Regions from separate parts of the Mesorhizobium sp. M0239 genome, predicted to be linked through region 1. Evidence: riboswitches for the same ligand, from Rfam matches in the RefSeq annotation. Region 1 holds a riboswitch; each other region holds the start of a gene.
The links. A riboswitch is a leader RNA that binds a small molecule or an ion and turns the genes downstream of it on or off. The one in region 1 is predicted to bind cobalamin.
Positions count from the first base shown of each region.

Region 1 (7,676 bases):
ATTGCGCCTCGATACGTCGCCGAAAATGATGGGGGGACGCACGTAGCGCGACCCATAGCTTTGTACCCACGCATGCTGGGTGAGCGCGAAGCCGGACAACTGCTCGCCGAAATGCTGTACCATGTCGTTTCGCTCGAACTCACCGTGCACCAGCACGTCCAGCCCGATCTCTTCCTGCCAGCGAATTGCAGCCTCGATCTCCTTCTTCAGGAACGTCTCATAGTCGACATAGCTCAGCTGGCCCTTCGCATGAGCGGCCCGCGCCTTGCGTACCTGCGGCGTCTGCGGGAAGGACCCGATGGTCGTCGTCGGGAACGGCGGCAGCCCGAGTGAGCCGGCTTGGACTCTGGAGCGCTCGCCAAAAGCGCTCTCTCGTCGCTTCGCGCTGTCCTCAATGCTAGCGATCCGCCCCTGAACAAGCGGGTCATGGATCCTCGTGGATGTCACGCGCGTGGCGGCAGCCTCGGCAGACGCTTTCAACGCGCCTGCCACCGCATCCCTGCCTTGGGACAGGGCCCGGGCCAGCAAGACCAGCTCGTCGGTCTTCTGGGCCGCGAAGGCGAGCCACGACCTGATGTCGGCGTCGAGTTCCGTCTCCATGCGCAGATCAATCGGCACATGCAGCATCGAGCAAGAAGGCGCGATCTCGACGCGGTCCAAGGGCCACCCGGCGACGATCGGTTTGATGCGGTCGAGAATGGCGGGCAGGTTCGCACGCCAGACGTTTCGGCCATCGATCAAGCCAAGCGAGAGCACCAGATCCTTCGGAGCGAGCCGACCCACCGTTTCCAGCTGCTCGGGAGCGCGCACGAGATCAATATGCAGCCCGGCCAGGGGCAGAGAAACCGCGGTTTCGAGATTGTCTCCCAGCGACCCGAAATACGTAGCCAGCATGATCTTCAGCTCGGGCGCGGCTTTCGACAGCTGGCCATAGGCGAATTCGAACGCAGCTCGTTCGTTCGGGTTCAGATCGAGGACAAGCGCTGGCTCATCGATCTGCACCCAGTCGGCTCCCGACAGCTTCAGCTTCTGCAGGACTTGCTCGTAAACGGGCAGCAGCCGCGGTAGGAGCGCGATGGGACCGAACCCCTCGGCAGGCGATTTCGCCAGCTTGAGGAAGGTGATGGGTCCAAGGATGACTGGGCGTGTGTGAATGCCGAGAGCTTTAGCCTCGAGGAAGTAATCGACCGGCTTCGATGACGAGAGGGCGAACGTCTGACCATCATCGAGTTCCGGCACAATGTAGTGGTAGTTGGTGTCAAACCACTTGGTCATTTCCATCGCGGTTACACCAGGTCCATGAGCCTCCTCCTGGTGACCAGCGTGTCCACAATCCTCCGTCTGACCCTGGTTGCCGCGCGCCATTGCGAAGTAGATGTCAAGTGGGACCTCGCCGCTATTCCAGCCGTAACGGGATGGAACGGCCCCGACCATGGCTGCGGTGTCGAGCACATGGTCGTAAAGCGAGAAGTCGTTCGACGGGATTTTCGACACGCCGCGATCGCGCTGCTCTTCCCAGCTAGCGGCACGGAGCGCCTTCGACGTCGTGAGAAGGTCGCCAGCGGACGATGTTCCGGACCAGTAGCTTTCAAGCGCGAATTTCAGTTCTCGCCGACGACCGAAGCGCGGCACGCCGAGCGTTGCTACAGGAATTTCCTGAGAGTCAGTCATGTCATACCCCGATGGTTGGGGCGCCGATGACAAGGAAGGCGCTAGCAGGCCGGCACGAACGCCGGCTTGCAGCGGCCACCGAGACACCCCGCCCGTGGACGTAATTCGCCGTGGCAGGTCTCCTGGCTCGCGGGGTCATAGCCTCTACCCGTCTTCCTGAGGGTATTCGCCTCAGTGACATGAGTGGGGTTGGCTCGCCGCTAACAGTTGCGGGGGCAGCGCCGGCATTGCACCGGCTTCCCTCTTAGCTCCGCTGCGGCAGCGCCGCACGCGAGAACCACGACACGCAGACAATCACAGCAGTCCGCTCTTTTGTCAATGACGCATAACGAAATGTTTATGTCGTTATGTGATTTCGCTTTTACGCTTGTCTAACATTGTGAAATATTCAGTCGCCCATTGGCGGCGCTGCTCCGCTGCCACCATTGTCCAACTAATGGATCCCTGTCGGGCTGCGACATCCCTCGCAGGTCGCCGATGAAGGATTTCGGACAAGACTTCAAGCGCGTGACAACGTCATTAGAATGCAGAAGATCGCATTGGTGGCGATGTTTAACGATGCGGCCGCAAGCCGTGCGTGCGTGGTAGAAGCGGTTTTCTCGGAGTGAGCGCCAAACCGTGGTCCGAGGGGAATTGGCACGCCAGTCGTCATCACGGGTGACTAGGCAATCGTGATGACTCCGCTCGGCGGCAAGAGACCACACTGACGGAGCCTGGCTCAAGGGTCTGATGCAAAGCCCGACTGTGGTCCCGATAAGCCGCTTAAGCCGCATTCAGGCGGTCAGGATAAGTATCTCTCTCTCCAAGCGCTCGGCATTGAGGGATGCGCAAATGGAGGCAAAGCTCGCGTGCTTCATATTCTGCATCATACGATCGGCAGGACCCAGTTTTTATCCAGTGCACGCGTCAGCGCGTGTGCAATTCTGGCTCGGTCCGATACGAAGGCATTTGGGCCTCGCTGATCCAGCCCAAGCCAACATAGTGGAAGTGATCCGCAGGGACCGTAACCCGGCTGCTGTCCAGTTGCCGAACGAAGTCCGCTGACCAATGGTGGATCGTATACGCTTCAAGTTTGTCCATCATCCTCCGCCAGCGTTGGATGCGTTCTTCGCGCGGCATGCTGGCCGCTCTTGAGATCGCGGTAGCTATCTCGTCGGAGAGCCTCGGATTTACCAGCAGGGCGTCCTCGCCGAAGTCTTCGGCCGCGCCGGCAAACTTCGATAACACCAGAACGCCAGGGTCGCTCGGATCTTGTGCAGCAATGTATTCTTTCGCCACAAGATTCATGCCATCGCGCAACGGCGTCACAACGCAAACACGCGCGGCTCTGTAAAGACCCGCTATCTCAGCTTGGGTGAACGACCTGTTCTCATAGATAATCGGCATCCACTCGTCCGTGCCATGCCGGTTGTTGACTTGATTGACGAGTCTTTCGACGTCGCGCCGATATTCGCTGTACGCTTGGATGTCGCCACGTGAGGGAGTTGCGATTTGCAAGAGCGAGACACGTTGCGGCTCGACTGCCAGCAGATCGAAAGCTTTAATCCGATTGTCAATGCCCTTGGTGTAGTCGAGCCGATCGACGCCGATAACTAGCTTTGCTCCGCCAAGTTTCAACTGCGAAATGTAGGCTTTCTGCGCCTCAAGCGAATCTGCGGCACACCGTTCGAATTGCTTCGGATGGATACCTATAGGAAACTTTTGGCATTGCGTTTGGCCACGGTCCGAGAAAACGACCTCGTCCTTGCTCTCCAGCCCCAAATGAGATTGGACACAGGCGAGGAAATTGCTCACATCACGGTCGGTCTGGAAACCGAGCAGATCATACTCGAGCATACATTTCATTAGCTCGCCAGAATTGGGCACGCGCTCCATCATGTCAGACTTGGGCCATGGCGTATGCAGGAAATGGCCGATCGGCCGTCAATGCCGAGTCTGTGCAAATCAGCGCCGAGCGGCAGGAAATGATAGTCATGAACCCAGTAGACTGCGTTATCTCCCAATTCGGACACCGCGCGCGCCATGAAGGCATTGACGTCGCGATAACTTTTATAATCCTCTTCCGAGCCTGAGATTCGGTCCGGCAGCGAGTGGAGCGCCGGCCACAATATTGAATTTGCAAAACCTTGATAGTACCGAGGATATTCCGCTGCCGGCCCATCGAGCCACCCGATTTGACCTTTGCCACGCTGCACGAGTGGCACCTGGTGCTTATTGCCGTCGCCCAGATGTTCGGAAAAACCTACCCAGACCGCGCCGGAACGCTCCACAACGCACTCCAGGGCCGCCGAAAGCCCGCCTGTCTTGGGCTGATCAGAATTGACAGTCGCACCGCGATTGGAAATTGCGATAAGACTCCTATGTGGCTGCTGGGCCGCCGTGTTGAAGCGCTGGTCTGCGGCTGAGACAACAGGACGGGACGGGCCAACTTCGGCTTGTTGTTCTCGCTCCTGTGGCAAGTCTCTCAGGGGTTATTCAAAAGCGATTAGTTCGCGAACAGCCCCAGTTTGCCATGTGAGGTTCCGGCGCGGCGAGTTGGCGTTGTTCAATGCGTCCATTTCATGCCTCCGTTGAATATTTCCCCAGATGGAGCAACTGGCATTCCCAGATTGGCACACCCCCTGCTGACGAGAATCTGACGAGCGTCAGAGCAAATGGCGACCGATTGTCGCGTTTCGGCTTCGGCGCCCTCAAGAACCTGCTTATCGCGAAAATAGCTGGCAACGCGATCGAGCGGACCGTGCTTGCGGTAATTGTCGATTGTTCGGATAAGAGATACACCCAGTAAATGCGAACACCTGTTGAAATGAACTGAAACTATGTCGCTGCCGCCAAGGCTGCCCGGCCCGTGATGCGATTCTGCGTCTGCCGAAGAGTTTTGACACGGAGATCGGAGAGGGCGGGATAGTCCCTTTCCGCCCGTCAGGGATCGTTTTTGTCGCAATCCCTTCCTCGTTGCCTCGACGATCCCAAAATCGTGGAAGCCAGACCGCGATGCCTAGGTTCGGATGTGTGAAATACCAGCTAGGCGAACACTTCCTAATATCCGCGAATTCCGGGGTTCACATCCGGCGCCTCGTCGAGATTGACGAAGATGAAGCCCTGCTGCCAATTCCGCTGGTCCAGACCAATGGCGAACCAGTCTGCCCGCATTCGGCATCGTGGGACGTGATCGCAAATCAAGTGCTCCGACGGACGCCGCGAGTTCTCCGTCACCTCCGGAACCTTACTGGCCTTCCCCAAGCTGAGCTTCTGGAAAATGCCGGTGGCGATCTGGATGACGATGAATGCCGTCAAGGCAAGCCCGCCTTGCACCGCTCTCCAGCTAGCTCCACGGCAGCAGCATCGGTCAGTTCTCCGAAGCGAATGGCTGTCGCTATCAGCGAGCTTTGACGCAGTTCGGCCACTGCGATGATCGCGTCAGTAGGGCAGCTGGTTAGTTGCCCGCGCATCTACAGCAACCCAGCCCGTTCCGCCTCGCGGCGCAAATTCTGCCTTGGCCTTGGGCCGATCTGCTGGATCACCTGGCCGGCCGCCAGCGAGCCAAGATCGCCGCAGGTCTTGAGGTCGCGGCCCTGCGTGTAGCCATGCAGGAAACCGGCGGCGTAGAGATCGCCGGCTCCCGTCGTGTCGACCAGCTCCTTGATGGCGGTCGCCTTGATGATCACGGTCTCGTCGCCGCGCACGATAACCGAGCCCTTTTCCGAACGGGTCACAGCGGCGATCCGGCAGTCCTTGCGGATCTGCGCCAGCGCCTCGTCGAACGACGATGTCTGGTAGAGCGACTTGATCTCGTGGCTGTTGGCAAAGACGATGTCGACCGTGCCCGAGCGCATGAGGTCGAGGAATTCGTCGCGGTAGCGGTCGACGCAGAACGAATCCGACAGGGTCATTGAGACTTCGCGGCCCGCCGCATGCGCCAGCTTGGCTGTCTGCCGGATTGCTTCCTTGGCGCGCGGCGGATCCCACAGATAGCCTTCGAAATAGGTGACCTTGGCGCCAGATGCCTTGTCGGCCTCGACATCCTCCGGTCCGAGCTCTACGCAGGCGCCGAGATAGGTGTTCATCGAACGCTCGCCATCGGGGGTGACGAAGATCATCGAGCGCGCCGTCGGCGGCTCGCCCTTGAGCGGCCTGGTGTCGAAGGCGACGCCCTGGGCATGGATGTCGTGAGCGTAGATTTCGCCCAGCGTATCGTTCGAGACCTTGCCGAAGAAAGCGGCGCGGCCGCCGAAGGAGGCAACACCTGCCGCCGTGTTGCCGGCACTGCCGCCGGAGGCCTCGATCGCCGGCCCCATGCGGCTGTAGAGCAGTTCGGCGCGCTTTGTGTCGATGAGGTTCATCGCGCCCTTGATGATGCCGTTGGTCTCCAGGAATCCCTCGTCGCACTGGGCGATGATGTCGACAATGGCATTGCCGATGCAAAGCACGTCATAATCCGGCATCAATGTCTCCGCCAAAAAACCCGAGCCGGCTTCTCGCCACGCGGCCAGGCGCGGGTCTGCCCGGTGGAAATGGGCTTTCCGCTTTGCCAATCCGTTCGCCGGCGGCTCTCACGGGGCGGCGAGTCCTGCCTCGCGACGCAATTCGTCCGCCCTGTCTGTCTTCTCCCAGGTGAAATCAGGCTCTTCACGGCCAAAATGGCCATAGGTCGCTGTATTGCGGTATATAGGTCGTAAGAGATCAAGCATCTTGATAATGCCTTTCGGTCTGAGATCGAACAACTCAAGAATGAGGCGCTCGATCCTGCTTTCCTCAACCCTGGCTGTCCCGAACGTGTTGACCATGACGGAAACCGGACTGGCCACGCCGATTGCGTAAGCAAGCTGCACCTCGCACACGTCCGCAAGTCCGCTGGCGACGATGTTCTTTGCGACATAGCGGGCCGCATAGGCAGCTGAGCGGTCAACCTTGGACGGGTCCTTGCCCGAGAAGGCGCCGCCGCCATGACGACCCATCCCGCCATAGGAATCGACGATGATCTTGCGTCCAGTGAGACCGCAGTCGCCGCGCGGCCCGCCGACTACGAACCGCCCCGTCGGGTTGACCAGAATTCTGATGCCTTCCGTCTCCAGGTGGGTCGGCAGGACAGGCTTTATGATTTCCTCAATGACGCCCTCGCGGACAGTCTCTTGCGAGACCTGCTCGTCATGTTGCGTCGACACGACGATGGTATCCAGGGCGACCGGGCGCAACCCCTCATAGCGCACTGAGACTTGGGATTTCATGTCAGGACGCAACCAGCCAAGCTGTTGTGCCTTCCGGACATACGCCTGCCGTTTCGTCAAGCGATGAGCGAGCTGGATCGGCAAAGGCATCAGGGTATCGGTTTCGCGGCATGCGTAGCCGAACATGAGGCCCTGATCTCCCGCTCCCTGCTGGAGGTCTTGCCCTCTTCCCTCGTCAACGCCTTGGCTGATGTCGGGCGACTGCTCGGTGAGGGCATGAACGACGGAGCAACGCCGGCCGTCAAAGCCGACGGCCTCGTCGTCGTACCCAATGTCGAGAATCGTATCACGCGCAACTTTGCTATAATCCACCTGGGCATCGCTGGTAATCTCGCCAGCCAGAACGACTATCCCTGATTTTACCAACGCTTCACAGGCGACGCGCGCCTTGGGATCTGTGCGGAGGATGGCATCGAGGATGGCATCCGAGATGTTGTCGGCCAACTTATCCGGGTGCCCGGCGCCAACCGATTCGGAAGAGAACACGAACTGCCTAGCCATGAATACCTCGCTTCGGGTGTTGGATGTGGTATGGGCATTTTGCTTGGCCCACCTTACTTGTCGGAGATGCCCGGGACCTCAAACGCAGCGCACAAGTCGGCAACGTCTCTTCGCACGCAGGCATGGAGATCTTCGTCGTCTGGCCGCTGGAGGACGGAGTCAATGAAGCCAGCAATTTGCTCCATTTCCACATCGCGCATGCCCATTGACGTCACTGCTGGCGCCCCCAGGCGAATTCCGCTTGTGACCGCCGGATCCCGCGGGTCGCCAGGCACC
Region 1 covers NZ_JAMYSG010000022.1:82,906-90,581, reverse strand. Annotated here, with positions in the region: gene metE (5-methyltetrahydropteroyltriglutamate--homocysteine S-methyltransferase) at 1-1,671, opposite strand, end outside; cobalamin riboswitch at 1,767-1,968, opposite strand; gene NKI99_RS22680 (alpha,alpha-trehalose-phosphate synthase (UDP-forming)) at 2,578-3,549, opposite strand; gene NKI99_RS22675 (trehalose-6-phosphate synthase) at 3,546-3,941, opposite strand; gene NKI99_RS22670 (hypothetical protein) at 4,711-4,968, opposite strand; gene NKI99_RS22665 (adenosine kinase) at 5,124-6,116, opposite strand; gene metK (methionine adenosyltransferase) at 6,225-7,400, opposite strand; gene glyA (serine hydroxymethyltransferase) at 7,454-7,676, opposite strand, start outside.

Region 2 (7,676 bases), on a different contig from region 1:
GTCGCAATGCGCCTTCAGCCCCTCACCACGCTCATAGATCTTGATCGACTGGTCGAGCGGCACGTCGCCACGCTCCAGATCATCGACGATCTTCTCCAGCGCATCGAGTGCCTGCTCGAAGCTCATCGCCTTGACGTCTTCGTTGGTCTCATCGGCCATCATTCATCCTTTCATCAGTCGCCCGACATGGGCGGCGACCGAAAATGCCAATCCCTGCAGATCGTAGCCGCCCTCGAGCAGGCTGACGAGCCGGTTGCCGCTGTGGCGTGCCGCGCGCTGCATCAGCTGGCCGGTCGCCCAGTCGAAATCATCCTCGGTCAGATTGATCTCGGCCAGCGGATCGCGGTGGTGCGCGTCGAACCCCGCCGAAATGATGATCAGGTCGGGCGCGAAATTGTCGAGCGCGGGCAGGACGCGCGACAGGAAGGCATCGCGAAACACTTCGCTGCCGGTCTGCGGCGCCAGCGGTGCGTTGACGATGTTGCCGGCGCCCGTTTCGGTCTTCGCTCCGGTGCCGGGATAAAGCGGCATCTGGTGTGTCGAGCAATAGAGCACCGACGGATCGTCCCAGAAAATATCCTGCGTGCCATTGCCGTGATGCACGTCCCAGTCGACGACGGCAACGCGCTCGACACCGTGTTTCTTCTGCGCATAACGCGCCGCGATCGCCGCCGTGTTGAACAGGCAAAAGCCCATCGCCGTGGTCTTTTCGGCATGATGGCCGGGCGGCCGGGCGGCGACGAAGACGTTGTCGGCGCGGCCCGAAAAGACATCATCGACGGCGGCGTTGGCGGCGCCGATCGCGGTGATCGCCGCTTGCCAGCTCTTCGGGCTGGCAGTGGTGTCGGCATCGATGCGGGCAATCCCCTCGTCGGGGATGGCGGCGCGCACGCGGGCGACGAAATCGGCGGGATGCGCGTAGAGGATGGTGGCCTCGTCGCCTTCCGGCGCCTGAATACGATCGAGCCCGGCAAAGGCTTCGTCGTCGAGCACGCGCTCGATGGCGCGTAAGCGGTCGGGCCGCTCGGGATGTCCGGGCGGCGTGAGATGCTCGAGGAAGATCGGATGGGTGTAGAGACGGGTGGTCATCGTCCTAATCTAGTGACCCGGATCGACAAAGGCCATGCACGGGCGGCCGATGACTGGGGAAAATCGCGACTGCGTCCATTCGCGTCGCCGCAGGCATTGGCCCCGCGGGCGCTTCGGCGTAAGGTCCCTGGTACTGCCTGGTGCCCGCCGCAAGCGGGAGAATCGGGAACACGGTTGAATTCCGTGGCGTGCCCAACGCTGTGAGGGGGACCGCGCCGGTAAATGCCACTGTCGATGACGGGAAGGCACCGGACGCGGGTTGATCCCGAGCCAGAAGACCGGCCTGGCAGGCATTGTCATCCGCGTGGTCAGGCGGATGGCATCAGAGCGACGTGCGTCTACTTGGACGCACAAAGTACGCTCTGTCAGTTTTGAATCTGCAATCGCAAGGGGACAAGCGATGCCGGAACACATGACCGCTGCCATTGACGATGGATTTGACCAGAATGCGCGCGATGCGGTCTACCGCGCCATGTTCACGCGGCGTGACGTGCGCAGCCATTTCCTGCCCACCGCGATCGATGACGACGTGCTGGCACGGCTGCTGCTTGCCGCCCATCACGCGCCATCGGTCGGCTTCATGCAGCCATGGAATTTCATTGTCATTCGCGATGTCAAACGACGGGCGGAGGTGCGCGACCTGTTCCTGGCCGCGCGAGAACAGGAACTGCCGGCGATCGAGGCGGAAAAACAGGCGCTGTACCGCAAGCTCAAGCTGGAAGGCATCTGCGAGAGCGCGCTCAACATCTGCATCACCTGCGACCGGCAGCGCTCGAAGGGTTCGCCGCTGGGACGCTGGCACAATCCGGAGATGGATCTCTACAGCACCGTCTGCGCGGTGCAGAATTTCTGGCTGGCCGCGCGTGCCGAGGGCGTTGGCGTCGGCTGGGTGAGCATCATCGAGGCTGAGGCGCTGAAGCGGCTGTTGGCCATTCCGGACCACGTAACGCCGATCGCCTATCTCTGCGTCGGCCGTGTTTCCGAGTTCGCTCCCAAACCGGACCTTGAAACGCATGGCTGGGGACGGCGGCTGCCGCTGCCGGAGCTGATCATGAGCGAGACCTTTTCCGGGCAAGGCGAGACACAGCTCAAATCCACCGTGGCGCGCCTCAACACCGTTTCTGCCTCACCAGACATCACCCGCCCAGCGGATCAGGGTGTGGCGCCGGCCGTACCCCAGCGCGAACCGCCGAAGGAGGCCAGCGCCTTGTCCTTGAGCTCTCTGAACTTCGACGACGCCTCGGCCAGCCGGGCGTCCCAGGCGGGATCCGGCACCTGGCCCGCAATGGTCTTGAAATAGACCTGCATCAAGCAGGCGATGGCGAAGGGTTCAATGAACGCCGCCTTGAATGCCCAGGCGAAGACGATGGCGAGCACAAAAGCCCAGCCGGCGAGCTGACCAGGCATCAGGAACAGAATTGCGCCAGCAGGCGCCAGCATCATCAGAAAGATGATGAATGACACGCCCCACATGATGACCGCCAGCCAGACGGCGTTCTTGACCATGACCTTGCCGTTCTGGGCATACAGCACGACGCCTTGGCGCGCCGTCTCGAACGGCGAGGCTGAATTGATGCGGATGTTGTAGCCGAGGATGATCTCGTCCACATAGGTCAGCGACAGGCGGATCACGGTGTTGATGAAGGAGACCAGGCCGCTCAGGCCCGGTATCGGCAGGAAGGCGGCGATACCGCCGAGCAGGCTGGTGATGGCGCGGATGGCACCCTTGACGAGTTGGTCGACGACGAAAAGGGTGTTGGCCTCGGCAAAACGCTGGGTCACGATATCCCTGGCGTAGGCGATCTGGTCCTGACCGCCGGGAATGTCGCGGCCGTCGATCAGATGAACCATGACGGCGATGTGGCCGGCCTTGACGATGTAGAGGATGTATTCGCGGATCCAGTAGACCGCGATCGAGACGATGCCAAACCCGACCACGCCGCCCCACAGGGCAAAGGACATGGGCCCGTCGGGATCGGTGGAGATATGGCCGACGCCATAGCCGACCGAGGCACCGGTGCCGGTCGCCATGATGTAGGCCAGTGTGATGCCGAAATAGACGATCATGCGAAAGACGATGAACGGCCAGGTCCGCATCATGATGGACACCGACCGGCCGATCTCGAAATCCCACATGTGCCCCGAATCTCCGCCTCAGAGATGGTGGAAGAGGATGGGCTCAACCCGGCGATTGTCAATTGCCGGCCCTTGACGCCGAAGGGCAACGAATTCGGGCTGACGGTTTTCTTTCGGAGCCTTTCGCCGGCGCGCGGCTGACGGAGCATCAAACGAAAAACCCGCCTGTGCGGCGGGTCACTGGCGCAAATCAGCACCATGGACGAATATATACCTTAGCTGAGGTCACCGAGTCAAGAAAAAATTCCTATCGGGAACAGCTGCCGGGCACGAAAGCTCCGGTGGGAACTTCAATTCGACTGCGGGTCCGGCTTCTTGAGCAGGCCTTCGAGCAGTTGCTTGAACGCCGTCACCACCTTCTTCGACGTCGCTTCGGGGTCGCTCGAATTGGCGATCCGTTGCGCTGCCTGGCTGCTCGCTCCGTTGATCAATCGCGAGGCCGTCTCGGGGTCGAGGCTGGAGACAACGACCCCCTCCTCCTGCAGCGCGGTCAGATGGTCGGTCATTGAAGCGATGCACGCACTGCAATTCGGCCATTGCGCTGGATCCCCCAGCACGGCCGGGCCATCCCGGAACATGATGCGCTGGATTTCCGGCTCCAGCGCCATCTCGATATAGGTCGAGCATTCGTCGACGAAATGTTGCCAACGGGTCGGCGCTCTCGACGCGACCTCATTGATGCGCGCCGCCATCTCGCCGTCAATCTGGGCTATGACCGCCTGCAACAGCCCCTTCTTGTCGCCGAAATGATGATAGAGCGCACCGCGCGTCAGCCCGGCCGAAGCGGTGAAATCATCCATCGAGGCTTCCGCATAGCCTGTTGTGCCGAAGGCATGACGGGCCGCCGCAATAAGCTTTGCGCGCGTCTCGGCGATCATCTCCTTGCGGGGTTTGTGCATGTGTCCTGGACCTATTCACATACGCTTCGTATGCTAATTGACATACGCGGCGTATGCTCTATCTAATAATCATACGCTCCGTATGTAATTGTCCAATCGTCCTTTGTCGAGGAACCAACCGATGCAAAATCCCTATGCGGAAATCTTTCGTGCCCCCGGCGCCAAGGGCTTTGCGGCCGCCGGCTTCCTCGCGCGCCTGCCGATCGCCATGGCGCCCATCGGCATCGTGGCGATGCTGTCGCAGGCGCGCGGCGAATACTGGCTGGCTGGAGCCGTCTCGGCGACATACGCGCTGGCCAACGCCTTCGTCGCGCCGCAAATATCGAGACTGGTGGACCGCCTGGGCCAGACACGAATCGCCGTGCCCACCACTATCATCGCGGTGCTGGCTTTCGCCGTCCTCATAGCGGCGGCCAACCAGGACTGGCCGGTGTGGACGCTGTTCGTGTCGGCACTCCTGGCCGCCGCCATGCCAAGCATACCTGCGATGGTGCGGGCGCGCTGGACAGAGATTTTCCGAGGACGACCGCAGATGAACACCGCATTCGCCTTCGAGTCCGTGGCCGATGAACTGGTCTATATCGCCGGGGCATCGTTATCGGTCGGCCTGAGTGCCGCCCTATTCCCGGAAGCCGGCGTTCTGGTGAGCACATTATTTCTCGCATTCGGATCAGCGGCCTTCATCCTGCAACGCTCGACCGAGCCCCAGGTGCGGCCGGTCGACCATAACTCAAGCGGCTCGGCGATCCGCCTGCGGCCGGTTCAGATCATCACGCTTGCCCTGATCTTCGTCGGCGCAACCTTCGCGACGACGGAAGTGACCACCGTGGCGATCACCAAGGAGCTTGGCCAACCCGGCGCCGCCAGCCTTGTCATCGGCGTTTATGCGCTGGGATCGTTCGTGCTCGGCATCATCGTCGGCGCGCTCAGCCTGAAGGCGCCGCTGCAACGCCAGCTCGCCATCGCAGTCGCCCTCGTCGCGCTCGGCACGCTGTTGCCGCTCGCCGCCGACACCGTGCCGCTGCTGGCGCTGACCGTGTTCATCAGCGGTGTGGCGATCTCGCCGACCTTCATCACGGCCTTCGGCCTGATCGAGCGGCATGTGCCGGAAGCGATGCTGACCGAAGGCATCACCTGGGTCATGACCGGCATCGGCATCGGCATGGCGCTGGGCTCGTTCGCGGCCGGCGCGGTGGTGGATGCGTTCGGTGCACCGAACGGGTTCTGGGTGTCGGTGGCTTCAGGCACGATCGCGCTGGCCACGGTGCTGCTTGGCCAACGCAGCCTTGCCACGACTGAGTGCGAGATGGACGTATGTGAAGCGGCCGCGATTGCCGCGGAATAATCAGATAGCGCCCGGTTTCGAGCCGGGCGCTAGCTGCCTAGAGGATCTCGGTCTTGGCGATGTGGATGCCAAAACCTTCGAGGCCGACATAGTGGCGTTCGCGCGAGGCGATCAGGTTGATCGAGGAGATGCCGAGATCCTTGAGGATCTGCGCGCCGAGCCCGATCTCGCGCCACTCGTTTTCGCGGCGGCGAGCCTCTTCGTGATCCTCGCGGTCGCCGCTGGCCGGCCGTTTGCGTTCCTGATGCGCAACGCCGACGGAGCCTTCTCTGAGATAGACGATGACGCCGCGCCTGCGCTCACCCATCGCCTTCATGATGGCGTCGAGCCGGTGGCTGGTGCCGAAGACATCGGTCACCACATCCTCGGAATGCAGACGCACCGGGACCTCCTCGCCGTCGCGGATGTCGCCGAAGACTATCGCGACGTGATGCATGGAGTCCCACGGCAGCGTGTAAGTGAAGACCTGTGCCTTGCCGCCGAGCGTGTCGATTTCCGAGCACGCGACGCGTTCGACCAGAGTTTCCTTGCGCTGCCGGTAGGCGATGAGGTCGGCGACCGAAACCTGCTTCAGCCCATGCTCCTCGGCGAAAGCCTGCACCTGAGGGCCGCGCTTGACGGTGCCGTCATCATTGACCAGCTCGGAAATGACGCCGACCGGCGGCAGGCCGGCGAGCTTGCACAGGTCGACCGCGGCTTCGGTATGGCCGGAGCGCATCAGCACGCCGCCTTCGCGCGCAATCAAAGGGAAGATGTGGCCGGGCCGGACGAAATCCGAGCCACCGACATTGCCGTTGGCAAGATTGCGAACGGTCAAAGTGCGATCTTCGGCCGAGATGCCCGTGGTGGTGCCATGCTTGAAATCGACGCTGACGGTGAAAGCCGTGGTGTGGGCGGAATCGTTGTCGGCGACCATCGGCGCAAGGTTAAGCCGCTTGGCTTCTTCGCGCGGCATCGGCGTGCAGACGATGCCGGACGTGTGGCGAACGATGAACGCCATTTTTTCGGGCGTGCAGTGGACGGCGGCGACGATCAGGTCGCCCTCGTTCTCGCGCCCGTCATCATCCATGACGACGACGATCTCGCCGCGTTCGAAAGCACGCAGGGCTTCGACGATTTTTTTCTGGTCGTAAGGCATGGGTACTCGCTTCGCTCGCAGGGGAATAAGGGAGTAGGGCAGTACGGGAGTAGGGAAAAGCAAAAAGATTTGGCCGGCCGGACTAAGAGCGCAACATATTGCCCTATTCCCCTATTCCCCTATTCCCCTCCCCGTCTGTCCCCGATGCCGCAGATAGTGGTCGGCGATCGCACAGGCAACCATTGCTTCGCCGATCGGCACGGCGCGGATGCCGACGCATGGATCGTGGCGGCCCTTGGTCATGATCTCGACGTCCTTGCCGTCCTTGTCGATCGACTTTCGCGGCGTCAGGATCGACGAGGTCGGCTTGACGGCGAAACGGGCGACGATCGCCTGGCCGGTCGAGATGCCGCCAAGGATGCCGCCGGCATTGTTGGACAGGAACACCGGCTTGCCGTCATTGCCGATGCGCATCTCGTCGGCATTCTGTTCACCGGTGATGCGGGCGGCCTCGAAGCCGTTGCCGATCTCGACGCCCTTGACCGCGTTGATCGACATCAAGCCGGAGGCGATGTCCTGATCGAGCTTGGCATAGATCGGCGCGCCGAGGCCTTGCGGAACGCCGTCGGCGACGATTTCGATCACCGCACCGACCGAGGAGCCCGCCTTGCGGATGCCGTCGAGATATCTGGTGAAGACAGGAACGGACGCCGGATCGGGGGTGAAGAACGGATTTTCGGCATCGCCGATGAAATTCCAGTTCCAGTTGGCGCGGTCGATGGATTTTTCGCCCATCGACACCAGCGCGCCGCGCACCACCACGCCGGGCACCACCTTGCGCGCCAACGCACCGGCCGCCACCCTGGCTGCCGTCTCGCGGGCCGAGGAGCGGCCGCCACCACGATAATCGCGCACGCCGTATTTGACGTCATAGGTGTAATCGGCATGGCCCGGCCGGTATTGGCGGGCGATCTCGCCATAATCCTTTGAACGCTGGTCGACATTCTCGATCAGCATCGACACCGGCGTGCCGGTGGTGATCATCGTCTCGCCGTCCTCGTCGAGGATGAAGCCGGACAGCACCTTCACTTCATCCGGTTCGCGACGCTGCGTCACGAAACGTGATTGC
Region 2 covers NZ_JAMYSG010000001.1:312,827-320,502, reverse strand. Annotated here, with positions in the region: gene NKI99_RS01525 (exodeoxyribonuclease VII small subunit) at 1-159, opposite strand, end outside; gene NKI99_RS01520 (histone deacetylase family protein) at 163-1,089, opposite strand; cobalamin riboswitch at 1,211-1,390, shown strand; partial or broken gene bluB (5,6-dimethylbenzimidazole synthase) at 1,406-2,119, shown strand; gene NKI99_RS01510 (hypothetical protein) at 2,242-3,225, opposite strand; gene NKI99_RS01505 (TetR/AcrR family transcriptional regulator) at 3,516-4,124, opposite strand; gene NKI99_RS01500 (MFS transporter) at 4,246-5,469, shown strand; gene ribB (3,4-dihydroxy-2-butanone-4-phosphate synthase) at 5,507-6,607, opposite strand; gene aroC (chorismate synthase) at 6,719-7,676, opposite strand, start outside.
Region 2: it holds a riboswitch for cobalamin, as region 1 does, so the genes downstream of both, bluB (5,6-dimethylbenzimidazole synthase) here and metE (5-methyltetrahydropteroyltriglutamate--homocysteine S-methyltransferase) in region 1, are expected to answer to the same signal.

Region 3 (7,676 bases), on a different contig from region 1:
GAGAGAGAACCCGACGGTTTTGCTGTTCGTTTCTGGGTGTTTTGCGGAGAGCGCGAGCGCTGCACCCGCTACGTCTCTCCGAACGGGCTGGTCAAGGCATCGGAGACGATCCGGCGCGAGCCCGTCCCGGTGCCCGACCAATTGCGTGAGCGTCGGCGTGAACTCGGCTTTGACTATGGAAAATTCGATTTCGTCATGCATGAGGGCAGGGCCGTCCTCCTCGACGCAAACAAGACTCCCGGCCGTCCGCAAAATCTCGTCAAGATGTTCGCGGCCGGCGCTTTCGATCTGACACACGGCTTCGAAGGCCTCATCCCTCGAGCGAAATAGGCCGCGGCTGAGATCGCCACGGCTACAAAAACAGCCGCAGCTGGGTGTGAATGATAGACCGGTAATCCTCGATGGTCTGGCGGCTTTCCGGTTCGCCCTCGGCGAGCGCCAGGCGCACCACGCCGCCGGCGAGCTGGAAGATCAGCAGAACCATGCGTTCGAACTGCTCGCGCCTCTCGGGCTCGAGCAAGGCGATGACGTGGTCGCAGAACATTTTGGCTTGGTACCGGGTTTCCGCGATGTCGAGGTTCTTGAGCGCCTTGTCGGCCTGGATGGCGTTCTGCAGATCCTGGATGGCCGGATCGCCGGCGACACGGTTGAGATAATCATCGAGCAGCCGGTCAGCGGCCACGATCACATCCTTCGCCTCGTGGATTTCGGCGATGATCGTCGTCAGCCGTGCCCGGCTGACCTCTGAAAACCGTTCATAGAGCATCGCCAGGATCGCCGATTTGTTGGGAAAATAGTGGTAGACGGTGGCGATCGGCCCGCCCGCCAGCATGCCGACCTCCTTCATGGTGACGGCGTCGATACCCTTTTCCCCGATCAGCCGCATGGTCGTCGACAGGATCGCGTCGATGCGCTCGCGGCTGCGTTCCTGCTTGGGCCTGCGCCTCGGCTCGGTCGCCATTCTTTTCAATTCGGTCATGCACCGATCTTTCGCACGATTTTCAAATTCCGGTTGACAAGAAATATGATCAAGTATCAGTTTCTGAAATACTGACAGGTTGTCAGCTTTTTTGCCGCACGGCAAGGACGTTGGGAGGCGCCTTTGGCTTCGACAGACACCGGCCATGCAGGCAGTGGCGACTGGCTGGTCGGTAATCCGACCGGCTGGCAGCTTGCCTCGGCCCTGTGGATCGGTTCGGTCGGCCTGCTCATCCTCGGCCTGCAGCCGGTGCTGCTTGGCGCCCTTTATACTGAGGGCCATGTCAGCGGCGACGCACTGGCGCTGGTCGCCACCGCCGAGATGATCGCCATTGCCATCGGTTCGGCCGTCGTGGCGATGCTGCTTTCGGCCCACCACATGCGCTGGAAAAGTGCCGTCCTTCTGCTGCTGCTGGCGCTGGCCAATATCTGGACGGCCTATGCCGCGAGCGCCAACATGCTGATTGCGGCCCGCGCCCTGGCCGGGCTCGCCGAGGGCGGTCTGGTCGCCATCGCCACCGAACTGATCGCCCGCTCGCGGCGCGCCGAGCGCATCGGCGGCTATTTCGTCACCATGCAGACGCTGGCGCAATGCGCGCTCGCCTTGTTGCTGGCGCTCTATGTCATCCCCGCCGCAGGGTCGGCGGGCGGCTTCATCGTGCTTGCCGTCGTCTGCGTCGTGTCGCTGGCGGTCGCCTTCACTGTTCCCGGTGACTATGCCGACCTGCCCAAGGCGGAGAACCTGGCCAATGTGCTGACGGTTCCTTCACTCACCGCGCTGCTGTCGGTCTTCTGCTATTTCATGTTCTTCGGCGCGGTCTGGGCTTTTCTGGAGCCGCTTGGCGCGCAATACGGCATCGATGGCCGCACCGTCGGCCTGATCGTCTCGGCCAGCCTCGCCGTGCAGGTCCTGGGGGCGATGACGGCGACGGCGTTCGAGGCGCGCATCGATTATCGCCTTGCCATCGCGGCGATCGGCGTCGTCGCGCTTGTCAGTTCCCTGGTTCTTGCCAGTAGCCCCGGCCTGACGACGTTCTGGGTCGCTGCCCTGGCCATGGGCTTTATCCTGCTGTTCATCGTGCCCTACCAGATCCGTCTGGCGATTACCGCCGACGAGACACGCACCACCGTGCTGCTGGTGCCGGCAGCCCAACTTTTCGGCCTGGCGATCGGACCCATCGCGGCGTCGCTGCTCATTGATGGCAAGGATTTCCGGCCGGTGCCGGAATTCGCCGCCGCCAGTGCGGTGGCCAGCGTGGCGCTGCTCGGTCTGTTCGTCCTTGTGTCGCGTCGCCGTCGTGCGGTTGCCTGAGCGGGGAGGTGGGATGTCAAACATTTGGAGCAACTGGTCGGGCTTTGTAAGTGCCGAGCCCAAGCTGATCGCCAGCCCCGGCGATGCCGGTGAGCTCGGTGATCTCGTCCGGACCGCGCCTGGCCCGGTGCGCGTCGCCGGCGCCGGTCATTCCTTCACGCCGCTGGTGAAATCGCAGGGCACGATCCTGTCCCTGGAGAGACTGGAAGGGCTGGTCTCGCACGACGCTGAAAAACATCAGGCGCGGGTGCGGGCAGGGACCCGGCTCGGCGCGCTGATGGGCATCCTGCAAGGTATTGGCCAGGGCCTGCCCAACATGGGCGATATCGACCGCCAGGCGATCGGCGGCGCGCTGGGCACAGCCACGCACGGCTCGGGACCGACGCTCGGCGCCTATCACACGCAACTGGAGACGGTGCAGATCGTCGACGGGCTTGGCAAGCTCCGCGACTTCAAGCGGGCAGGGGATCAGGACATGATCCATGCCATCGGTGTCGCGCTCGGCGCTTTCGGCGTGCTCACCGAAGTGACGCTGAACAACATCGCGACCTACCGGTTGCGCCGCCGCAAATGGGTGCTGCCGATCACCGAGATGCTGCGCGATTTCGAGGCAATGATGGCCGCGCATCGCTCGGCCGAATTCTACTACATTCCGTTTTCCGGCTATGCGCAGTTCATCGCCAGCGATTTCAGCGACGCCGCACCCACCACACGGCCGCCGGAAGAGGACGAGGCGGGTTTGAGGACACTGCGCAGGCTGCGCACCTCACTTGCCTGGCTGCCATCGCTGCGTGGCCGTCTGATCCTGGGCGCCATCGCCAAATTGCCGGCCGAGGACTACGTGCAGGACTGGCTCAACGTCTATGCCAGCGACCGGCAGACCAAGTTCAACGAGATGGAATATCATTTGCCGTTCGAGGAAGGGCCGAAGGCGCTGGCCGAGATCATCGAGCTGACCGAGAAGCGTTTTCCCGAGGTCTATTTCCCGATGGAGGTGCGCTCGGTCGCGCCGGACCAGTTCTGGCTTTCGCCATTCTACAACAGGCTGACCTGCTCCATCGCCATCCACCATGATGCAGCGAACGATCCGTTGCCGTTCATGCGGGCGGCAGAGCCGATCTTCCGCAGATATGGCGGCCGGCCGCATTGGGGCAAGATGCACAGCCTGAAAGCGGCGGATCTGAAAAAGCTCTACCCGCGCTGGGACGATGCCATGGCGGTGCGCCGCGACGTCGATCCGCAAAACCGCTTCGTCTCGCCCTATATGGCCGGCCTGTTCGGCATCGAATGATGAGCACCTATTTTTCCACCCTGTCCGATGCGCTGAAGGAAGCCGGCATCTTCCAGCCCTGCCTGCTGCTCGATCGCGACCGGCTGGACGGCAACATTGCCCTGGTAAAGGAGAGACTGGATCCCGGCCTGGCCGTGCGGCTGGTCGACAAATCGCTCGCCTGCCTGCCGCTGCTTGCGCATATCGGCAAGGCGCTCGGCAGTGAGCGCTTCATGACCTTTCACCCGCCGATCAGCGAGGCGGTGCTGAAGGCGTTCCCGGATGCCGATCTGCTCTATGGCAAGCCGATGCCGATCGGTGCGGCAAGGGCTGCGCTGGTGAAGGGTAATGTTGACTGGTCGCGTGTCTGCTGGCTGATCGACAGCGAGGAGAGACTGGCGGAATATGGCGCCCTCGCTGGCGAACTCGGCATCGGCCTGCGCATCGCTTTCGAGATCGATGTCGGGCTGCATCGCGGCGGGTTCGCCAATCCTGAGGCCTTGTCGAAGGCGTTGAGCGCGTTGCCGGCCCGGCTGCATTGCGAAGGCGTCATGGCCTACGAGGCGCATGCGCCGCTCATTCCCGGCCTTTTCGGCGGACCGGCAAAGGCATTGGCCAAGGCGTCGGCGCAGGCGTCGGCGTTCGTCGCCTGTCTCGGCGCCGACCAGCGCCATATCCTGAACATCGGCGGCAGCAAGACCGCGCTGCTTCATCATGGCGGCATGGCCAACGAGGTTTCGATGGGCTCGGCCTTTGTGCTGCCCAGTGATTTCGATACGCCAGGCCTCGACGGCTTCCAGCCGGCGGCCTTCATCGCCACGCCGATCCTGAAAATGGTCGAGCCGATGCTGCCTGGCCCGCCGGCCGTCACCCGCCTGCTGCAGGCGCTCGGCCGCTTCCCGCGCAAGGGCTGCTATCTCTATGGCGGCAAGTGGATGGCCGAGCCCGTCTTCCCCGAAGGCATGAAGGCGAACGGGCTGCTCGGCCTGTCCTCCAACCAGCAATTCATGGGCTTGCCCGCCGACGCGACCGCAAAGCCCGGCGACTACGCGTTTCTAAGGCCGACGCAGAGCGAAGCCGTGCTGCAGCAGTTCGGGTCGATCGCTGTGTTTTCCGGCGGCGGGATAGTCGATCGCTGGCCGGCGCTGCCGATGGCCTGACCGACTACGCCTTCACCGGTATCCAGATCTCCAGCCCGCCATTGCCGCTGCGTGGGTCGAACTCAGGGCCGTAGCGTTCGAATTCCGGCGCATCCGATATCTCGTGGCCGGAAGCCGGCAGCCATTTGTTCCAGATCGTATTGACCGTGCGGCGGATGGTCGAGATGTGTTCGCGGTGGGCAAAGACCGCATATTTCTGCGCCGGCACCCGCACCCGGCTGAATTCCCTCGGCAGGTCGGAAAAATCAGACACTTCGACGCCGGCGATGTAGTCGAAATTGCCGGCATCGTCGCCGTTGACGCAGACGCCATAGGCGACGTCGCCGGCCTCGCCCGGAATGTTGCCGATATAGGGGCCGAAGCGCTGCCATTGCATCGGAATGGCGGCGCTGGTTTCGCAGCTGTAGCGTTCGCCGAGGCCGGCGATCAGGAACGGCCGGCTGGTCTCGAAACGCGGTGGTTCGAGATTGGTGAGGAAGGACTGGTCCATCAGGATCGGCTCCACGAGGTCGAGCTTGTCGAGTGTGCCTTGCGCGCGCACCAGTTCCGGCGTGGTGCCGAACTGATCGCGGAAGGCACGGGTGAACGCCTCATGCGAGTTGTAGCCGGCGTCGAGCGCGACGGAGAGAATGTCGGGCGCCCCGCCGGCCAGCTTGCGCGCCGCCTCGGTGAGCCGGCGTGAGCGCATGTAGCCCATCACCGAGCGGCCCGTGGCAGCGCCGAAAGCCCGCGTCACATGAAAACGCGACACGCCGCTGCTTTGCGCGACATCGTCAAGCGAGATCGCCTCCGGCAGATGACTTTCGACGAACCACAGCGCTTTCTCGGTCGGGTTCATTTTGCTCCTCGCATTGGCCAGATCATCCTGCCGTTTCCTGGCGCGGCCAGTTTGATCGAAATTGCGCATCCCGCGCAATCGAACCGATCCCGTCACAGTCGCACACCGATATGGCACAGCGGTCGAGCGCCCCTTGCCGCCGACGAGCCAAATTCGGCAGGCTTCGCTTGACAGCGCCAGGCGGCATCCTCTAAATGCGTAATGTTATTACATATCGAGAGCGTGAAATGCATGTTTCCCCTAGCCGGCCCACCACTCCGTCCGAGAAATCCATTGCGAAGCGATTGGGGGAAATCTACGCTGAAGCGGTGATGGTCCCCGAGTCGAAAGGCGAGGGGTGAAAAGGGAACACGGTGAGATCCCCAGGGGTCGAGGCCGTGGCTGCCCCCGCAACTGTAAGCGGCGAGCAAAATCCGTGAATGCCACTGGCCGGCAAGGCTGGGAAGGCAGGATGGCGCAACGACCCGCGAGCCAGGAGACCTGCCATCACTGAGTTGACCGGACGGGGTGTGCCGGGAGGAAACGCGAATCCCGGTCTTGTCGGCCGCTTCGCCAGCTTCGTTCCGTCGCCAGTTTTGGAAAGTGACGGAAAGTTGGACGGCTCTATCGATCATCGCATCATCGTGTGCACGCTTTGCCATCCCGGCAATCTGGCGGGCAGCCGATGACCGTAGCGCTTCTCGAAGCACATGACCTCTGCGCCATGGCCAATGGGCGGGATCTGGTCCAGGCGGTCAGCTTCTCGGTGGCCGCTGGCGATCGCCTAGCCATCATCGGTCCCAACGGCGCGGGCAAGACGACGCTGCTGCGCATGCTGTCGGGCATGCTGCGGCCGAGCTCCGGCGAGGTGAACCTCGGCGGGCGCCGGCTGGGCGGGATTTCCGCCGCCGAGCGGGCGCTGCATATCGCCGTTGTCGGCCAGACCGACCAGCCCGATCCGCGGCTGGCGGTGATCGACTATGTCGAGCTGGGCCGGGTCCCGCACGCTCGGCTACGGCGCAGGAGCGAGGAGCGTGACATTGTCGTCGATGCGCTGCGCCGGACCGGCCTGCTGCCGCTGCTTGGCCGCACCATCGGCTCGCTGTCGGGCGGCGAGCGCCAGCGCGCCCAACTGGCCCGCGCCATCGCCCAGCAGCCAAAGATCCTGTTCCTCGACGAGCCGACCAACCATCTCGACCCGCGCGCCCGCGGCGAACTGCTCGACCTCGTGGCAGGCTTCGAGATGACGGTGATCGCGGTGCTGCACGATCTGGCGCTGGTGGCACCGTTCGCCACCAGGGTGGCGGTGATGAACCATGCCCGTCTGCAAGCGCTCGCCGCACCGCGCGAAGCGCTGACCCAAAAGCTGATTCGCGAAATTTTCGGCATCGATGTGCTGCGTCTGCGCCATCCGACCGAAGACCGCGAACTGACGGTGTTCGATGTTCCGAACCGTGCCGCGCCGCCATCCTGATTGAAGCCGTCCCATATCGATCATCCCGTCCACAGGAGCAAACCCTTGAAACGCCTTGCTTTTTCGCTTGCCTTCTCGCTGCTGGCCTCGACAGCCCTGGCCTTCCCGGTAACTGTCGACAGCTGCGGCAAGCCGCTGACCTTCGATGCGCCGCCGAAGCGCGCCGTCATCCAGGATCTCAACATGGCCGAGATGGCTTTCGCGCTGAAACTGCAGCCGTCGATCGTCGGCCTGACCGGCATCACCGGATGGTACAAGGTGGGTCCTGAGTTCAAGGCCGAGCAGGGTTCGATCCCGGAACTGGCGCCGAAATATCCGACGCTCGAAAACCTCGTCGCGGTCGAGCCCGATTTTTTCTTCGCCGGCTGGTATTATGGCATGAAGCCGGGTGGTGAAGTGACGCCCGACACGCTTGCTCCGCACGGCATCAAGACGCTGGTGCTGACGGAAAGCTGCGTCCATCTCGACAAGAGCCGCCCCGCCGCCTCGATGGACCTACTCTATGGCGACGTCGAGAAACTGGGCAAGATCTTCGGCAAGGAGGCCGAAGCTGAGAAGCTTGTCTCCGGCTGGAAGACGCGGCTCGCCGAGATCACCGCCAAGGTCGGCGACGCCAAGGGAACGCGGGTCTTCCTCTATGATTCCGGCGAGGACAAGCCGTTCAC
Region 3 covers NZ_JAMYSG010000020.1:40,026-47,701, reverse strand. Annotated here, with positions in the region: gene NKI99_RS21230 (ATP-grasp domain-containing protein) at 1-330, shown strand, start outside; gene NKI99_RS21225 (TetR/AcrR family transcriptional regulator) at 353-979, opposite strand; gene NKI99_RS21220 (MFS transporter) at 1,103-2,290, shown strand; gene NKI99_RS21215 (D-arabinono-1,4-lactone oxidase) at 2,304-3,581, shown strand; gene NKI99_RS21210 (DSD1 family PLP-dependent enzyme) at 3,581-4,720, shown strand; gene NKI99_RS21205 (AraC family transcriptional regulator) at 4,725-5,558, opposite strand; cobalamin riboswitch at 5,854-6,060, shown strand; gene NKI99_RS21200 (ABC transporter ATP-binding protein) at 6,223-7,011, shown strand; gene NKI99_RS21195 (ABC transporter substrate-binding protein) at 7,057-7,676, shown strand, end outside.
Region 3: it holds a riboswitch for cobalamin, as region 1 does, so the genes downstream of both, NKI99_RS21200 (ABC transporter ATP-binding protein) here and metE (5-methyltetrahydropteroyltriglutamate--homocysteine S-methyltransferase) in region 1, are expected to answer to the same signal.

Region 4 (7,676 bases), on a different contig from region 1:
GTTCGAGGGGACGGTCGACTATGTCGAGCAGCTCGGCGAGGTGCAGCTGGTCTATGTCGACATCGGTCGCGCCGACCTGCCGCTGGTGACCAAGCTGCCCGGCAATGTCGAGGTCAAGCGTGGTTCGACGTTGCGGCTGAGCGCCAATGGCGAGGACCTGCATATCTTCGACGCTGACGGACGGTCGTTTGCCCTTCATGAGGCTGAAGCGAAGGCGGCCTGAGGCAGGACCGCGTCTTGGACGCAAAAAGAGCGGCGGGCTAGGCCCGCCGCTCTTTTGTTGAAGATCAGCTTCGGCTGTTAACGGCCGAAGAGATTCCGGTCGCTGCCCTGAGGGGCGGACTTCTCCACGTCGCCCGACGAATTGAGCAGCTTCTCGACGAGGCCACCGCTGTTGCGGACCGAGCTCGTATGCGCGCTGTCAACCGAAGTAACCGCAGGCTGATTGGCGCCATTGGAGCCAAAGTTGTCGCTGCCGGCGAACGCGCTGCCGGTGATGGCCAGAACGGCGGCGGCAGCAATAAGGATCTTGTTCATTTTAATCTCCTGAATTCTGGATTTCGCCAGGACGGCAGACACAGCTGCCGTCGCTTGCGAAATTGGCTGTTAGCGACCGAAGAGGTTACGGTCGCTGCCCTGAGCGGGCGTCTGGGCAGCCGGTTCCGAGGTCTTGGTGGAAGCCGTGTACGACTGGTCCACTGCGGCGGCAGGCTGGTTAGAGCCGTTCGAACCGTAGTTGTCGCTGCCGGCGAAAGCGCTGCCGGAGATGGCCAGAACGGCGGCGGCGGCAATGAAGATCTTGTTCATCTTAAATACTCCTGAATGTCTGAATTTCGCCAGGGCGGCGGGCGAGCCCGCCGTCGACTGGGAATCGGCTGTTAGTTGTTGCCGAAGAGGTTGCGGTCAGCACCCTGGGCAGGCGCCTGAGCAGCCGGTTCCGACTTCTTGGTCGAAGCGGTGTACGAGCTGTCGACAGCAGTGGCTGCCGCGGCGTTCGAACCGTAGTGGTCGCTACCAGCGAAGGCGCTGCCGGAAATGGCCAAAAGGGCTGCGGCAGTGAGAATGATCTTTTTCATTTTTGTACTCCAGTATCGTCTTTTTCCGTCCGTCTAGCGGCGTGTCTTGGAAATGAAATCGCGTCGTTCGGACAGCTCCGATGTGGGAGGGCAACCCCGCCTTTTCCAATCACGAAGTTGTTCCGTGTGGACCATGAATCCACACCTTGAAATTGTGCCAAGGGAATCTACGGGTATATTTTTCTTCTTTATATCAGCATGTTAGATGTAACCACTGGATGGATCACCGACTGTTTCAGAGGCCCAGCGTTCACACCGTCCTGCACGCACCGTCAACAGAAACGAACCGTTCGGTTCGATTTTAGATCGAGCTAATAGTCACTTTTCGAAACCGTTAACCTTTTTTGACCCCGCCAAGGGATCCGATTCGGGGATATCGCTGCCGGCAAAATGGCCATCCGGGAGGTGGATTTCAGCCCGCGACGGTCTGCGGGAACGTTCGCATGCCGTGTCGCGCCGCATGGATACGATGTCGTTTTCATGCCGACGGCGCGCCCCCGATCGTGGTTAGATCATACCATCTCAGGTGCCGCTTCGTGACGACGAGGCGGAGAATTGGGAAGCCGGTCAGAATCCGGCGCTGCCCCCGCAACGGTGGTGGAGTTCAAGTCGCAACGGGAGACCACTGGGCAACTGCCTGGGAAGGTGTCGCGATGGTCCGCAAGGACAACTCCAGAGCCCGGAAACCAGCCCGAGATTGTTAGACTCGACTGATCGCGGTGGGCGGTCAAGAGGTGGATAGCGCATGTCGGCACCTAGCCGGCCTGCGTTTCAATCCTTCCTCCATCACCACCAGTTCAGTCCTTAGAAACGAGGACAGGACATGGATACCCGCAACGAGATGCTGAGGCTCCTGAAGGGGCGCCGGCAAGGCTTTTCGCTGGAGCAGCCCTTCTACACCGATCCGGACTACTTCAAGCTCGACATGGAGCTGATCTGGTATCGCGACTGGCTGTTCATCGGCCATGATTGCGAACTGCCGAAGCCGGGCAGCTACATCACCGTGCAGATCGGCGACTATCCGGTGGTCCTTGTCCGCGACCAGCACGGCAAGATCAACGCCTTCCACAATTCCTGCCGCCATCGCGGCAGCCGTGTATGCAACACGGAGAAGGGCACGGCGGCAAAGCTCGTCTGCCCCTATCACCAGTGGACCTATGAGCTGGACGGCCGCCTGCTGTTTGCCCGCCAGATGGCCGACGGTTTCGACAAGAGTGATTTCAGCCTGAAGCCGGTCGCCTGCGAGAGCGTCGGCGGCTACATCTTCATCTGCCTGGCCAAGGAACCGGCGGATTTCGCGCCGATGCGGGCGATGATCGAACCCTATCTTTTGCCGCACCGGTTGCGTGAAGCAAAGATCGCCTTCGAGAGCACGATCGTCGAGAAGGGCAACTGGAAGCTGGTCTGGGAAAACAACCGCGAGTGCTATCACTGCGCCGCCAATCACCCGGAGCTGTGCAAGACCTTCCCCGAGGCTCCGACCGTGACCGGCGTCAACGGCGCCGACAGCGACCCTGAAATGGTCGCGCACTGGGCTAGATGCGAGGCATCAGGCCTGCCGAGCAAATTCCGCATCGATCCGGCAGGGCAGTACCGCGCCACCCGCGCGCCTCTGCTGCGCGATGCCGTCAGCTACACTATGACGGGAAAACGAGCGGTCCAGAAGAACCTGTCCGACAGCGTTTCAACCGACCGCATCGGCTCCTTGCTGCTCTATCACTATCCGACGACCTGGAACCATATCCTCGGCGACCACGCCGTCACCTTCCGCGTGCTGCCGATCAGTGCCACGGAAACCGCGGTGACGACGAAATGGCTCGTCCACAAGGATGCGGTCGAAGGGGTCGACTACGACCTCGCTGAGCTCACCCATGTCTGGACCGAGACCAACGACCAGGACCGCCGCATCGTCGAGGAAAACGCCTTCGGCATCCTGTCGCCGGCCTATGAACCAGGCCCCTATTCGGAGCTGCATGAGGGCGGCGTGATCCAGTTCGTCGAATGGTACGCGTCGTTCATCGGGCCGCGCCTCGCAGAAGGCGACCGGCCAGCCTTGCGCAGCGTCGCCTAGCCCAGGGGACAAGAGGATGAATGCGATGACGGACCTTGGCCTCTATCGCCATCTCGACCAGATGACGCCCTGGAACGACAGGCTGCAGGTGCTGGAAGTGATCGGCGTCAGTGACGAAGCGCCTGACGTGAAGACCTTCACCTTCCGCTCCGACAACCAGACCTGGTTCCGCTACAAGCCGGGCCAATTCGTGACTCTGGAACTGCCGACATCGGACGGGCCGCTGATGCGCACCTATACGCTGTCCTCCTCGCCATCGCGGCCGTTCTCGATCGCGGTGACGGTGAAGGCGCAGGCGGGCAGCACCGGTACGCGCTGGATGTTCGACCATCTGACGCCGGGCTCGCACGTCAAGGCCTATGGGCCGACCGGCGACTTCTCGCTGCACAGCCACCCGGCGGCCAAATATCTGTTCATTTCGGCCGGCTCCGGCGTGACGCCGATGATGTCGATGCTGCGCTGGTTGAACGACTGCGCGCCATGGACAGATGTCGGCTTCGTCAACTGTGCGCGCCGCCCGGAAGAGATCATTTTCCGCAAGGAACTTGAGCTGCTCGGCAGCCGCATGCCCGGCCTGTCGCTCGGCTTCATGATCGAGGAGCGGTCGAGCCGCGAGGGCTGGTTCGGCCATATGGGCCGCATCGACGCGATCCGGCTGCCATTGCTGGCGCCCGATTTCCGTGAGCGCGAGATCTTCTGCTGCGGCCCCGATCCCTTCATGCGCGCCGTGCGCGGCATGCTGGACGCCGCCGGCTTCGACATGGCGAAATACCATCAGGAAAGCTTTGCGGCGCCTACCGTGGAGGAGATCCCGGCGCCGTTCTCGCCGCCGGCGGAAGACGGCGCCGCTGCTGCTGTCGAGGCCGTGACACCAATCCGGTTCTCGCTTTCCGATGTCGATGCCGAATGCGTCGCCGGCCAGACCGTGCTGCAGACGGCACGCGCCTCTGGGGTGCGGATTCCCGCCGCCTGCGAGTTCGGCCTGTGCGGCACCTGCAAGGTGAGGAAGGTCGCGGGCGATGTCGAGATGAGCCACAATGGCGGCATCCTCGATCACGAAATCGAGGACGGCTTTATCCTCGCCTGTTGCTCGAAGCCGCTTTCTGCGCTTGAAATCGAAGCGTGATCGGCTGCGCTCGCCCCGAGCCTGCGCCATCTTGCCAAAAACCCTGCAAATGGTTAGACGCCTGCAACGGTGGGGTTGACCGTAAGGCCCGAAGATCATCTCCGCGGCCTGCTCGGCGGGGGAGCAAACATGCGACAATCCGGCATCTATGCCATTGCCAGCAAGGATATCGTCTTTGAATCCTTCGACGGCGAAGCCGTCGTTCTTGACCTGACCACGGGCAAATATTTCGGCTTCTCTGATTCAGGCAGCAGACTTTGGGATGCACTGTCGTCCGGCGTGCCTGCCTCCGAACTTGTCGGCGCCGCGACCGGAATTGGCGCCCTCGATGCCGCCGCGATTGACGGCTTTGTTTCACAATTGCTCGAATTCGGTTTGCTGGCGGCCGTAACCGATGGCGTGGCAAGACCGGTTCCAAGCGAATTGCTGGCTCAGCTCGCCGCTGCCAGAGAGCCCCTCAAGGTCGACATCCATGACGATCTCGCCGATCTCATTGTCGTCGATCCCATCCACGAGGTCGAGGAGCCCCTCGGCTGGCCCGCGGTGAAGCAAGCCAACTGAAGCGCCCATCAGGTTCTCGTTGCCGGACAGCTCCGGAACAGGCAAACCCATGCCGAACATCACTCTCGAAAACTTGGTTGACTACGCACGTCATGTCCTGGCGCAAGCAGAGAGCAGCGCCGCGCATTATCCACTGACCCGCAAGGCGAGCTTGCCGCATCTGGATCTGACCGCGCATGTCAGCGCCGGCGCGTTGGCGGCTGCCGTCGCTCATGGCTTTGTCACTGCTCCGGGCAACCGAACGCCTGCCGACATCTGCCGCGTCTTCGTCGCGCATCCCGGCATAGACGGCATCGCGGCACCGGCCAGGTGGGGCCAGGGAGCCTTCACGCAGCATGGCTTCGCCACCCAACTGGCGGAAGCCGGTTTGCGTGGCAACCATTTCCACGACCTGGATTTCTGGCAGTTCTATGATCCGCAACGTCGCGTTGGCGTGCAATTGATGGCTTCGGCCGACGCCTTTCCGCCGTGGGAGCCGGGAGCGCCGCTGCGGGCTTTCCTGCATTGGGAATATGGGGCGCGCGGCATGCGCCTTGCCCATGCCGGCACGCTCGGCGCCAATGGCAAGGGCGTCCTGCTGGCCGGCGCGGGCGGCGCCGGGAAATCCGGAACCGTCGCCGCCGGCCTCCTCAACGGACTGGACAGCGTCGGCGACGACTATGTGCTGGTCGACCTTGCCAACGGCGTGACTGTCCGCCCACTGTTTTCAACACTCAAGCAGGATCCCCAAGGGTTCGCGCGGCTTGGGCTGAAGCATCGGCTGCCGGCGCATGGTCCGCTCAACTGGCAAGGCAAGCATGCTTTTCACATTGATGACATCGCGCCCCGACCGGTGCCCGAAACTCTGGACATCGTCGCGCTGTTGGCGCCACATATCGACGGTGGCGGGGCAAGTTCGATCGTGCCGGTGTCGCGCAGGGATGCCATGATCGCCTTGGCGCCGTCGGGCATAGCGCAGATGCCGGGCGAGCGGGAGAGCGGCTTTCGCTTCTTCAGCGACCTGACCCGCCTGCTGCCGTGCTATCGTCTGTCGCTGGGGACGCAGCCCCAGGAGATAGCCGGCACGATTGCGGACTTTCTCGCGCGGGGCGATTCGTGAAACTGAGCGTGATAATGCCCGTCTACAACCGTGAACGCTATGTCGTTTCGGCATTGCGCTCGCTGGTGCGGCAGCGGGACGCCGCCGATCTCGACATCATCGTCATCGACGACGGCTCGACCGACGGCTCTGCTGAGGCCGTGCGCTCGATGATGCGCGAAAACCCCTGTATCCGACTGTTCCAGCAATCCAACATGGGCGTGGCCAGGGCGCGCAACGCCGGGCTGCGGCAACTGCCGCCGGATGCGGAGTTCGTTTCGTTTCTGGATTCTGACGACATCTCGCCGGCCGGACGGTTCAAGGCCGATCTCGCCCGCTTCGAGGCTACCCCCGGGCTTGAGCTGACCTATTCGCTGATGACGCTGGTCGACCGGATCGACGACGAGCGGCTGGAGCCTACAGTGGATAGCCGTACGATGACGCTTCGGGGAATTTCGCTGAGCACCGCCGTGTTCAGAAGGGCGCTTGTAGACCGGATGGGCCAGTTCGATGATGATTTCGAGCAGGCGGAGGACACCGACTATCTGCTGCGCGTTTTCGAAACGGGACCGAACTATGAGTTGATGGACACCGTCGCGATTTACTACCGACGCCACGCCGGGAATGTTACCAAGGAGCGTAGCGGCAGGGTCCGCAACCATCTGCGTGCAATCCACAAGTCGATGCGGCGACGCAAGGCCGATCCGTCTCTGCTGGAGGTCCAGGGTATTTTCGAACTGAAGAGCCCCGCTGATTGGCAGATGCTATGATGCTCGACACAATCGGGTCGGATCAGCCAAGCCCGGAACGCTGCTGGAGACTCCGATGAGGCTGAGCGTCATCATGCCGGTCTACAATCGCGAACAGTTCGTTGGCCTGGCGCTGCGCTCGTTGCTCAGGCAGCGCGAAGACATCGATCTCGACATCATCGTCATCGACGATGGGTCGACCGATGGCTCTGCGGCCGTCGTGCGGTCATTGATCGACGAGGCCCCGTGCATTCGTCTTTTCCAGCAGAGCAATGGCGGGGTCACCAAAGCGCGCAATGCCGGGCTGAAGCAGTTGCTGCCGCAGACTCGTCTGGTGTCGTTTCTCGATTCGGACGACATCTCCCCGATAGGGCGGTTCAAGGCGGATCTCGCCTGCTTCGAAGAGGATCCGGGCCTCGACCTGACCTATTCGCGCATGACGCTGATAGACAAGATAGATGGCGAGACGCTGGAACCGGCCGCCGACAGCCACTCCATCACCGTGCGAGGGATCCACCTGTCCGCCGGGATCTTTGCGCGAGACCTCATCGAGCGCACCGGTGGTTTCGACGAGGATTTCAAACAGGCCGAGGACACCGACTATCTGTTGCGTATCTTTGAGAGCCAGGCAAAATACGTTATGCCCGATACGGTGGCTCTCTATTACAGGCGTCATCCCGGCAACATGACCAAGGAAGCCGATGTGCCCTTTCGCGAGTTCATGCGCGCCATTCACAAGTCGATGAAGCGTCGCAAGGCCGATCCCAGCTTGCGCCGGGTGGAGGGGATCTTCGACTTCAAGGATCTCGCGCAGTGGCGGTTCCTTTGATGGCAGGCTACGGCGTCGTCATTCCGGCTTTCAACGCGGCCGCCACCATAGGCGCGGCCCTGAACTCCGTTCTGGCCCAGACGGCAAAGGCGGAGGCCATCGTCGTGGTCGATGACGGTTCAACCGACGATACGGCTGCGGTGATCGATGCGATGAACCTGCCGGTGACGGTGCTGCGACAGGACA
Region 4 covers NZ_JAMYSG010000016.1:128,105-135,780, forward strand. Annotated here, with positions in the region: gene NKI99_RS18445 (ABC transporter ATP-binding protein) at 1-223, shown strand, start outside; gene NKI99_RS18450 (DUF680 domain-containing protein) at 301-537, opposite strand; gene NKI99_RS18455 (DUF680 domain-containing protein) at 607-807, opposite strand; gene NKI99_RS18460 (DUF680 domain-containing protein) at 879-1,076, opposite strand; cobalamin riboswitch at 1,584-1,785, shown strand; gene NKI99_RS18465 (aromatic ring-hydroxylating oxygenase subunit alpha) at 1,900-3,147, shown strand; gene NKI99_RS18470 (FAD-binding oxidoreductase) at 3,173-4,273, shown strand; gene NKI99_RS18475 (PqqD family protein) at 4,403-4,834, shown strand; gene NKI99_RS18480 (serine kinase) at 4,884-5,933, shown strand; gene NKI99_RS18485 (glycosyltransferase family 2 protein) at 5,948-6,682, shown strand; gene NKI99_RS18490 (glycosyltransferase family 2 protein) at 6,738-7,490, shown strand; gene NKI99_RS18495 (glycosyltransferase family 2 protein) at 7,490-7,676, shown strand, end outside.
Region 4: it holds a riboswitch for cobalamin, as region 1 does, so the genes downstream of both, NKI99_RS18465 (aromatic ring-hydroxylating oxygenase subunit alpha) here and metE (5-methyltetrahydropteroyltriglutamate--homocysteine S-methyltransferase) in region 1, are expected to answer to the same signal.